One region of the Pseudarthrobacter phenanthrenivorans Sphe3 genome, then DNA from elsewhere that is predicted to be linked to it. Evidence: riboswitches for the same ligand, from Rfam matches in the RefSeq annotation. Region 1 holds a riboswitch; each other region holds the start of a gene.
The links. Region 1 has a riboswitch for cyclic di-AMP ahead of ASPHE3_RS04100 (C40 family peptidase). Riboswitches for the same ligand answer to the same signal wherever they lie in the genome.
Positions count from the first base shown of each region.

Region 2: another riboswitch for cyclic di-AMP. It lies ahead of ASPHE3_RS20275 (NlpC/P60 family protein); the one in region 1 lies ahead of ASPHE3_RS04100 (C40 family peptidase).
Region 3: another riboswitch for cyclic di-AMP. It lies ahead of ASPHE3_RS10200 (C40 family peptidase); the one in region 1 lies ahead of ASPHE3_RS04100 (C40 family peptidase).
Region 4: another riboswitch for cyclic di-AMP. It lies ahead of ASPHE3_RS22215 (aggregation-promoting factor C-terminal-like domain-containing protein); the one in region 1 lies ahead of ASPHE3_RS04100 (C40 family peptidase).

Region 1 covers NC_015145.1:869,333-871,524, reverse strand. The annotation lists gene ASPHE3_RS04105 (NlpC/P60 family protein) at 1-475, opposite strand, end outside; gene ASPHE3_RS04100 (C40 family peptidase) at 633-1,316, opposite strand; cyclic di-AMP (ydaO/yuaA leader) riboswitch at 1,387-1,569, opposite strand; gene ASPHE3_RS04095 (M23 family metallopeptidase) at 1,698-2,192, opposite strand, start outside.
Region 2 covers NC_015146.1:106,493-108,684, forward strand. The annotation lists gene ASPHE3_RS20275 (NlpC/P60 family protein) at 98-865, opposite strand; cyclic di-AMP (ydaO/yuaA leader) riboswitch at 869-1,046, opposite strand; gene ASPHE3_RS20280 (SURF1 family cytochrome oxidase biogenesis protein) at 1,352-2,192, shown strand, end outside.
Region 3 covers NC_015145.1:2,218,179-2,220,370, reverse strand. The annotation lists gene ASPHE3_RS10205 (protein adenylyltransferase SelO) at 1-245, shown strand, start outside; gene ASPHE3_RS10200 (C40 family peptidase) at 414-1,259, opposite strand; cyclic di-AMP (ydaO/yuaA leader) riboswitch at 1,263-1,434, opposite strand; gene ASPHE3_RS10195 (TraR/DksA family transcriptional regulator) at 1,804-2,163, shown strand; gene ASPHE3_RS10190 (DNA alkylation repair protein) at 2,160-2,192, shown strand, end outside.
Region 4 covers NC_015145.1:732,279-734,470, forward strand. The annotation lists gene ASPHE3_RS03500 (YdeI/OmpD-associated family protein) at 80-526, opposite strand; gene ASPHE3_RS22215 (aggregation-promoting factor C-terminal-like domain-containing protein) at 627-1,328, opposite strand; cyclic di-AMP (ydaO/yuaA leader) riboswitch at 1,334-1,495, opposite strand; gene ASPHE3_RS03510 (sensor histidine kinase) at 1,640-2,192, opposite strand, start outside.

The DNA of each region.
Region 1 (2,192 bases):
CGTACGCTGCGGAAAGGATGGCAGCACCCTTGCCGCTGGCGGATGCGGCAGGAGCGGCGGGAGCCGACGCGGTGGAGACCTTGGCGGTGACCTTGGGGGCGGCGGCAGCCTGGACTGCGGGAGCCGGAGCAGCTTCCTCCACCTCGACGGGCTCGGGCTCTTCGACGACGGGAGCGGGCGTGGTGGTCACGGCCGGCTTTTCGAAGGTGATCGCGATGGTGGAAGCAGCCGAAATCGGCGCCTCAACAGCTGATTCAACTTCCAGGGTGGAAGCCGGAGCCGAGTCGCGCTGGACGTTGGAGTCAGCAGCGTTGGCAGCGATGCCGCTGGTCAGGACCAGACCGGAAGCCGCAGCGATAACAGCGGCCTGGCGTCCAACGCCGCCGGCGTTGTCGCCTACAGCCTTGGCAATGATGGCGATTGAGCTGGTCTTGGTGACCTCGGCACGGTGCCGTGCGGTAGCACGAGTAGTCATCAGTTCTCTCTTTCGTTTTCCTCAGCGCCGTGTGGGCACACAGGGGTTTGGACGTGCCGGCATCTTGGGGGTACGCCGGCACGTCCCGAACGGGGATGTGGTGTAGCGGAAAGTGTGTGGAGCAAAGAAATAGCCCTTGGACCCGAAGGTCCAAGAACTATTTGTTGATGGTGAAGAAGGCCGAGCTGCCGGTGGCGGCTACGGCGTGGAGCAGCGTGCCCTGGGAAGGGTTAAGTGCGCTGACCATCATGCCGTTGCCAACGTAGATGCCTACGTGCGCTCCGCCGTTCTGCATGACCAGGTCACCCGGCTGCGGGGTGGAGGTGGGAGTCATGGCAGTCCAGGCGTTGACCCGGGGAATGCTGATGCCGGCCTGGGCGTAGACCCACTGGGTGAAGCCCGAGCAGTCCCAACCCGTGGTGGGGCTGGTGCCGCCCCAGACGTACGGACGGCCGATGCCGGTGTAGGCGATGGCGGCGATGCCCGACGTGGAGGCGGAGGATACGGTCTCTGCCAGCTTGTCGGCTGCGGATTCCGTGGCGGCGGCAGTGGTGGCTGCCGCGCGACCCTCGGTGGCGGTGGACTGGGCACGTACCGGCGCCGGCTTCGGAGCGGCGGTGGTCTTCACCACAGGGCGCTCGAAGGAGACGGTGGCGGTGGGTGCGGCGGTCACTGCCAGCGCAGCCTGCGCGGAGCCGGACTCGGTGGAAGCGGAAACACCAGCTGTGGTGTCCGCTGCGTTCGCAGGGAGGCCCATGCTGAGGATGAGACCGGAAGCAGCTGCAATAACGGCAGCCTGGCGACCTACTGTCCCGGCATTGGCACTAACAGCCTTGGACACGGAGTCCAAGGGGTTGGTACGAACCGTTTGCGCACGGTGGCGCGCAGAATGATGGCGTGAAGACACGAAGGTAGCCTCTCCCAATGCCTGCGAGGTGAGCTGTCGGATTCGGATGGGAGTCACCCGGCCACGCAACTTCCAAGGAAGCTTTTGTGACTTAACCCCAAGGTCTTCGCTAAAGCCAAGACCAAAATTGGTTCCCCCGCCCCTGCCAGACGATGAAATGCGAACGGACCTTGAGCGGTGGCAGAGTTAGGCAATCCGCACAAGAGCGTCAACTTCGGAAAAGTTGACGCGAGTTAGACGGTACAGCAGTTTTCGATGAATGTCACATTCAGGTCACGGCGGGTCACGATGATTCGAGAGTTCTGCATCATTTGACTACAGCCAGCCGGTCGGATCGACAACTTCACCGTTGACCTGCACCTCGAAGTGGAGGTGGCAGCCGGTGGAGGCGCCGGTGGTTCCACTCAAGGCCACAACGTCTCCGCGGGAGACGGTCTGCCCCTCCGTGACATTGAAGGACGAAAGGTGGTTGTACGTGGTTTCCAGGCCGTTGCCATGGTCCACCACGACGCGGTTTCCGCCGCCGTACTGGTGCCAGCCCACGAACGTCACGGTGCCGGTGGCAGCCGCCAGGACAGAGGTCCCGCATTGCGCCACGTAGTCCTGGCCGCGGTGGAAGTCTCCTGAGCCGCCCGTAATCGGGCTGACCCGGTAGCCGAAGGGTGAGGCAGTCGAAAGCGTGGCCAGGGGGGCGCCAAGGCTGCCGGCAGAGGCTGCCCGGGAGACGGCACCCGCGGACTGGGCGCTGAGGAGCTGCTTCAGCTTGCCGTCCGGATCAGCCTGCGTGACCACGGCAGAGCGGCTGAAATC
Region 2 (2,192 bases), on a different replicon from region 1:
CCACCGCAAGGTCTCCAATCGCATGCGGCCGCGGGCATGCTGAAGGCCGGTGATTCAGTGCCCCCAAGGCATTGGATCACCGGCCTTCAGTGGTTTGTTAGCCTGCGCGTACGAACGAGACAGCACCCTTTGAGGTCATCCACGTCAGGGGGTGGACGGCGGTTTCGTTCTTGCCGTTGAGGCCGGAGCTGAGCACCTGGCCGTTGCCGACGTAGATTCCCACGTGCCCGGGTTGGACCACCATGTCACCGGGCTGGGGCTCACTGACCACGGTGCCGTAGTTCATGAACTGCATCGGGCCGAGGTCCCCAACTCGGATTCCGGCGGCGTTCAGGGCGTTCTCGACCAGTCGCGTGCAGTCCTGGATCATGCCGATCTGCGCGTAGGCGGAAGACACCATCGTGGCGTTGATTGCGCCTGCTGCCGGAGCGGCAGCCGGAGCTGCAGCAGCGGGGGTAACCGTCACCTGCGCCTTGGCCGGCGCGGCTGCCTTCGCTGCCGCAGGGGCGGTTGTGGCGGGGACCGCGACGACTGGCTTCGGTGCTTCCACGACCGGCGCCGGCGTGGTTTCCACGACAGGACGCTCATAAGAGATCTGGACGGTGGCATCGGCGCTGAGCGGTGCCTGTGCCTGGCTGACAACTTCGAGGGTCGAGGCTGGCTCCGCGTCGCGCTGGACCGGGGCGTCTGCGGCCTGGGCGGCGGCAATGCCGCTGGTCAGCACGAGACCCGAGGCGGCCGCGATGACAGCGGCCTTGCGGCTTACACCGCCGGCGTTGTCCGCCACGGATTTGGACAGCGCGGCAAGGGCGCTGGTTTGGACGGGGACCGCGCGGCGGCGGCCGTGAGCTTTGCGCATGGGCATGAAAGGGCCTCTCCCACTGCCTGCGAGGTTAGCTGTCGGATTCGGATGGGAGGCACCCGGCCGCGTTGATGCACGGATGCATCAGGCACGGCTTCACCCCAAGGCCTGCGAGCAGGCCGCTGTTGGGTTCCCCGTCTCTGCCGGACGATTTTGCGAACGGATCCTGAGGCAGCGGCAGAGTTAGGCAAGTCTGCTCAGGAGTGCCGCATTCGGAGAAACCGGCACGGTTTTAGACCGTACGGCACAACAGCAACGTTTGTCACATTTCCATAACGGCACCTCCTGTGCTCTTGATGGGATGGCCGCCGGGTCCATTGACCTCCGGACCTGCAGCAGGAGGCATGACCGTTACGCTGAAGGAGTGTGTGCCTCCAGAATCGCAAACCTTGCCCCCGCGCCCGTCCGGTCGGTCACGGCCTCTGACCGGAGCCAGTGCCGCGCGTTGCGGGAATTGGCCGAAGCGGCAGCCCAGGGCCAGGGCAGGCTATGACATACCGTTTCCTTTTCACCCGTCGCTGGGTCGGCTTCCTGCTTCTGGCCGCCATGGTTGCCGCAGCGTGCGCCGGGCTAAGTAAGTGGCAGATGGACCGCAGAAATCAGGCCGTCGCTGAAATCCGCCGCGTCCAGGACAATTACGACAAGAATCCCGTGCCGTTCGCAGTTGCCAAGCAGTATTTCGAAACCGCCGATCCTGAGGTGAAGTGGAGCACCGTTTCAATCACCGGCCAGTACCTGACACAGGATCAAAGGATTGTCAGGAACAGGCCACAAAATTCGGCACCAGGGTATGAGGTCCTGGTTCCGTTCCGGGTTGCCTCCGGGGAGACCATCGTCGTGAACAGGGGATGGCTGCCGATCGGCAACGCCAGGGCCGGGTACCCGGACCTTGTTCCGGACCCGCCGGCTGGAAACGTCCAGGTGGTCGTCCGGCTGAAACCCTCCGAACCGGAACTGGATGGACGGACAGCCCCGGAGGGACAGCTACCCAGTATCGCCCTGCCCGCCTACGCCCGGCAACTCAGTTACCCACTGCTGACGGGCAGTTACGGGCTGATGGCAGCGGAATCGCCGGGTCGCAACGTGGCACCGGCGCAGCTCTCCGCACCAGCCGTGCAGGAAGGATCAAACCTTTCCTACGCGCTGCAGTGGCTGACCTTCGGAATCCTTGCCTTCGTCGGCTTTGGGTACACCGCCCGGCAGCAGGCCCGTATCGCACGGGAAGAACGTGAAGACCAGGCCGAGGACCCCTCTGAGGCGGTCCTGGAGGCCCGCCGGGAAAGCCGGGCCGGCAAGCGCAACAGCTCCGACGAGGAAGAAGACGCCATCC
Region 3 (2,192 bases), 1.3 Mb from region 1:
GGGCCGAACGCTGGACTGCGCTGAACCCCGACTCCGGCCTGATGGACCGGGTAAATCCGGTATACATCGCGCGCAACCACCTGGTGGAGGAAGCGCTGGCTGCGGCCACTGAGGGCGACCTTGGCCCGTTCAACCGTTTCCTCGACGTGGTGCGTTCCCCGTTCCAGGAGCGCCAGGGGCTGGAACGCTACACGGAGGGGCCGCCGGAGGACTTCGGAGATTACCGGACTTTCTGCGGCACCTAGGAAGAAGCCGGAAGCACGATTGCGGCTCCAGGACAGGTGGGAACAGGACAGGCGGGAACAGGAAAGGTGGAACAGCACAGGGGCGGCAGCCGGGAAATCCCGGCTGCCGCCCCTGTTTGCTCAGTGGGCCGGGCCTGCGGTGCGCAGGCCTGCCCGTCCGGCTGCTGGCTATGCCACCCGCACGAAGGAAGCGCCGCCGAGCCAGCTGATGGAGTGGACCTCGGTCTTGTAACCGTCCACGCCGCCGCTGACTACCTGGCCGTCACCGGCGTAAACGCCCACGTGGCCTGCGGTGATGACCAGGTCACCCGGGGCCGGGGAGCCCACGGTGGTGCCGTACTGGAAGAACTGGGTGGGAGCAAGGTCGCCCACGGACTTGCCCACGGCACGAAGGGCCTTCTCCACCATGGCGGTGCAGTCCTGCTGGATTCCCACCTGGCCGTAGGCGTTCGCCAGGATGGCGGCGCCCGTGCCGGTGCCGCTTACTGCGGGAGCAGGCGCGGGGGCCGGGGCTGCGGTGGTGGAGGCATAGGCCAGGTTCATACCGGTATTGGCAGGAGCGGATGCGGCCTGCACCGGAGCGGCGGCGGCAGGTGCTGCGTAGCCGGCGGCCGGAATCTGGATCTGGTCACCCGGGTAGATGATCGCGGAGATCGACAGGCCATTGGCGGACAGAACGTCGTTCAGGCTCACGCCATAGGAGGCCGAGATGGCGCCCAGGGTGTCGCCGGAGACGACGGTGTGGACCGCGCCTGCTGCTGCTGCCGGGGCGGCAACCGTGGCGGCCGGGGCTGCAGTCGCCTGGACGTTAGTGGTTTCGGTGGTGTCCGGGCCGCTCACGCCAGCGTGCGCCGGAGCTCCGACGCCAAACGCAATGCCGGATGCAGCGGCAACGGCGAGGGCCGGCCGGCCCAGCGTCCGGGCCTGTGACTTGGCCGTTACAGCCAAGCCCTGGAGCACGATTGAGCGGTCCGGAGTCGCGCGGTGACGGGCGGTGGTGGAATTTTTTGACACAGTTGATCGCCTCTCCCATGCCTGCGGGGTGAGCTGTCGGGTTCGGGTTGGAGATACCCGGCCGGTGGCAACCCCCGTTATGGACGGAGGCGCTATCGACTTAACCCCAAGGCCTTAAAAAGGCCGCGGAAACTTGGTTCCCCCGTCCCTGCCAGCTGGAAAGCGATTGGTTCCCGTAACAGTGGCAGGGCTCGGCATACTGTCGGGAATGTCCCGTCTGAGAGGGACACCAGAAGACCATAACCCGGGCGCGGACCAATTGTCACATTTGGATAACATGCGAGGTACTTCTCTCACATTTCCGCAATTCGGTGGATTTCCTTTGCATTCCGCCGTGGCCTCGGCTGATGCGGTGTCCGTGGTCCTGGCAACGGGCCCGTGTAACAAAGTCATAAAGTTGTGCATGATGCGTGTGCGTGGCGGGGCAGGCGGACTACGGCGGTTTGCCATCTGCGCCATCTCCGGTCGGGGTGCACCATGGACGCCGGGCGCCGGTTTGAGTGGATTACCCAGGGCCTTACTGGTGTCGCGCTAGGCTTTTCCCATGCCCGATTTCGAAAGGTTCCGGATCCTTCTCGAGGAGGAATGGCGGCGGAAGGTTGAGCTCCTGCCCGCCCTCCGCGCGGACATCGCCGCGGCAAACTCTGCCCGGCAGGACTCCAATGTGGATGACGAACATGATCCAGAGGGCTCCACTATCGCTTTCGAGCTGTCCCAGGCATCGGCCCTGCTGAAGCAAAGCGCGTCCGGTCTGGACCAGGTGGAAGCTGCCCTGGCCCGTATCGCAGCCGGCACTTATGGCACCTGCGCGGTATGCGGCGAGGCCATTGCCGAGGGCAGGCTTGAAGCCCGGCCCTGGACCCCGTACTGCATCCGCCATGCGGGCGGGGGGCGTCGCCGGTGAACGGCGGAAGTGATGACGTGGCAGCGGCT
Region 4 (2,192 bases), 140 kb from region 1:
ATACCGTCCCATGAGGCACAATGGGGACAGGCGCTGACGGGGGTTCCGGTTGAGGTTAGCGGCGATGAAGGCCGGGCACTCATTTCTTTCCGGCTTTGAGATCCGCAACCACCTTGGCGATCCGCCTTGCCCGCGTTTCCGGTGTCTTCGCCTCGCCTAAGGGCTCCACATAGCGGCGCTGGGCACTGTAGCTGAGCGTGGCATAGAACTGCTGGGCCACAGGTTCGGCGGCCATCGCCGCCGCAAGATCATCCGGGACTTCAACAATCCGCGGCTGCGTATCCAGTTCCACCTCGACATCCACTGTCTCGCCGGCTGAAACCCCGGTGAATTCCCGGTTGTGGGCGCTGAGCGAGATCAGGTTCTGCCCGCCCATCACGGCAATGCTGCTCCGGTAGCTCTTGCCGTGGATGGTGACCACCACCGGCGGCCGCCTGCCGGCACCCAGGGCTTCAACCACGTGGCCCGGCACTACGATGCCGGTGGTGGTGCCGCCGTTTCCCTGAATGGTGGTGGTGAATTTCATGGTTCAAAGTAACCCGGGCCCGGCAGCAGTTCAACGGGTGGATCAACGGCAACAGCCGCCGGGCTCCCGGCTAAACCCGGGGACCCGGCGGCCGTTCCGTTTAGTACCAGTTGTTGGCGTAGTGGAAGTTCAGTGCCCCACACGGCGACTGGTAGCGCTCCTGGATGTAGTTCAGGCCCCAGTTGATCTGGGTCCGGTAGTTGGTGAGGTAGTCCGCACCGGCACTGGCCATCTTCTCGGCAGGCAGGGACTGGACGATGCCGTAGGCGCCGCTGCTCGGGTTGGTTGCCGTCGTGGTCCAGTCCGATTCCTTGGTCCACAAGGTCTGCAGGCACTGCATCTGGTCCGGTGCCCAGCCGTAGCTTGCCAGCTGGCCTGCGGCGTAGGCCTGCGCTCCAGCCGGATCGTTAACCGCGACGACGGGCGCGGGCTCGGGAGCGGGAGCCGGAGCAGGTGCGGGTTCCGGTGCCGGCGCGGGAGCAGGCTCGGCTGCCGGGGCAGGAGCCGGTTCGGCGGCCTGGGGGACAACGTTGATCGGCTCGGGGGACGGCGCCGGGTTCGCCTGGATTTCGCTTTGCTCAATGCTCAGCTTCGACTGGACCTCGGCGGCCTGGTCCTGGCTGGCTGACACACGGTTGCTGGTGTCCGTCGCCTGGCCGGCTGCCCCCACTCCAACCAGGAGTGCGCAGGATGCCGCAACGACTGCGGCGCGCTGGCCGAAGGACGGAATTTTGCCTGTTGCACGCGGAGCGCCGGTTTCAGTGCCCGGTTTCGGGCGTGCTTTCATAAGGAACTTGGACATGATGGATCGCCTCTCACACCTGCGGAGTTAGCTGTCGGGTTCGGATGAGGGCATCCGGCCACACGGAAAGATCACGTGCTGGCTTAACCCCAAGGGCAGTCAATGCCCGGGACGGTTGGGTCCCCCGCCTCTGCCTTTGCTCAAGCGGAATCCGGGAAGCGGCAGAGCTTGGCGTCATCCGGATATGCGCCCCCGATCGGGAACCGCACCCAATCGACGGTACAGGAGTGCAGGGCTTAAGTCACATTTTGGTAACAGGGATCACGACGACGGCGAGCCGCCTTGCGTCTCTAAGAAGACTGGCCGTGACCTTACCAGGACTGGCCGGGTGGCAGCGGCAGTTGGAGGGTGAACCGGGTGCGTCCCGGTTGTGACGTAACCGTTACCCGCCCGCCGTGCGCTTCCACAATGGATTCCACAATGGACAAGCCCAGCCCGCTCGTCCCCTCGGCGGCAGCTGAACCGTTCCCCCCGGCGCCCGTCCGCGCCGCGTCTGCGCGGGCAAACCGCGCGAAAACCTGGTCCACGAACTCCGGAGGAATCCCTACGCCGTCGTCCGTTACCGTCACCACGGCGGTTCCCTCAAACGGCTTTCCCACCCCGGTGACCACCGTCGTTCCCGCAGGAGTGTGCTTGCGCGCGTTCGACAGGAGGTTCATCAGCACCTGGCGCAACTGTGACGGATCGCCATAGACCACCACTGGTTCCTCGGGGAGTTCCAGCCGCCATGTATGCCCCGGCGCCATGACCTTCTCGTCGCTGACCGCTTCCGCCACCAACTGAGTCAGGTCCACCTCGCCCAGTTTCAGCGGCTGGCCCTCGTCCAGCCGTGCCAGCAGCAGGAGGTCTTCCACCAGGGCGGTC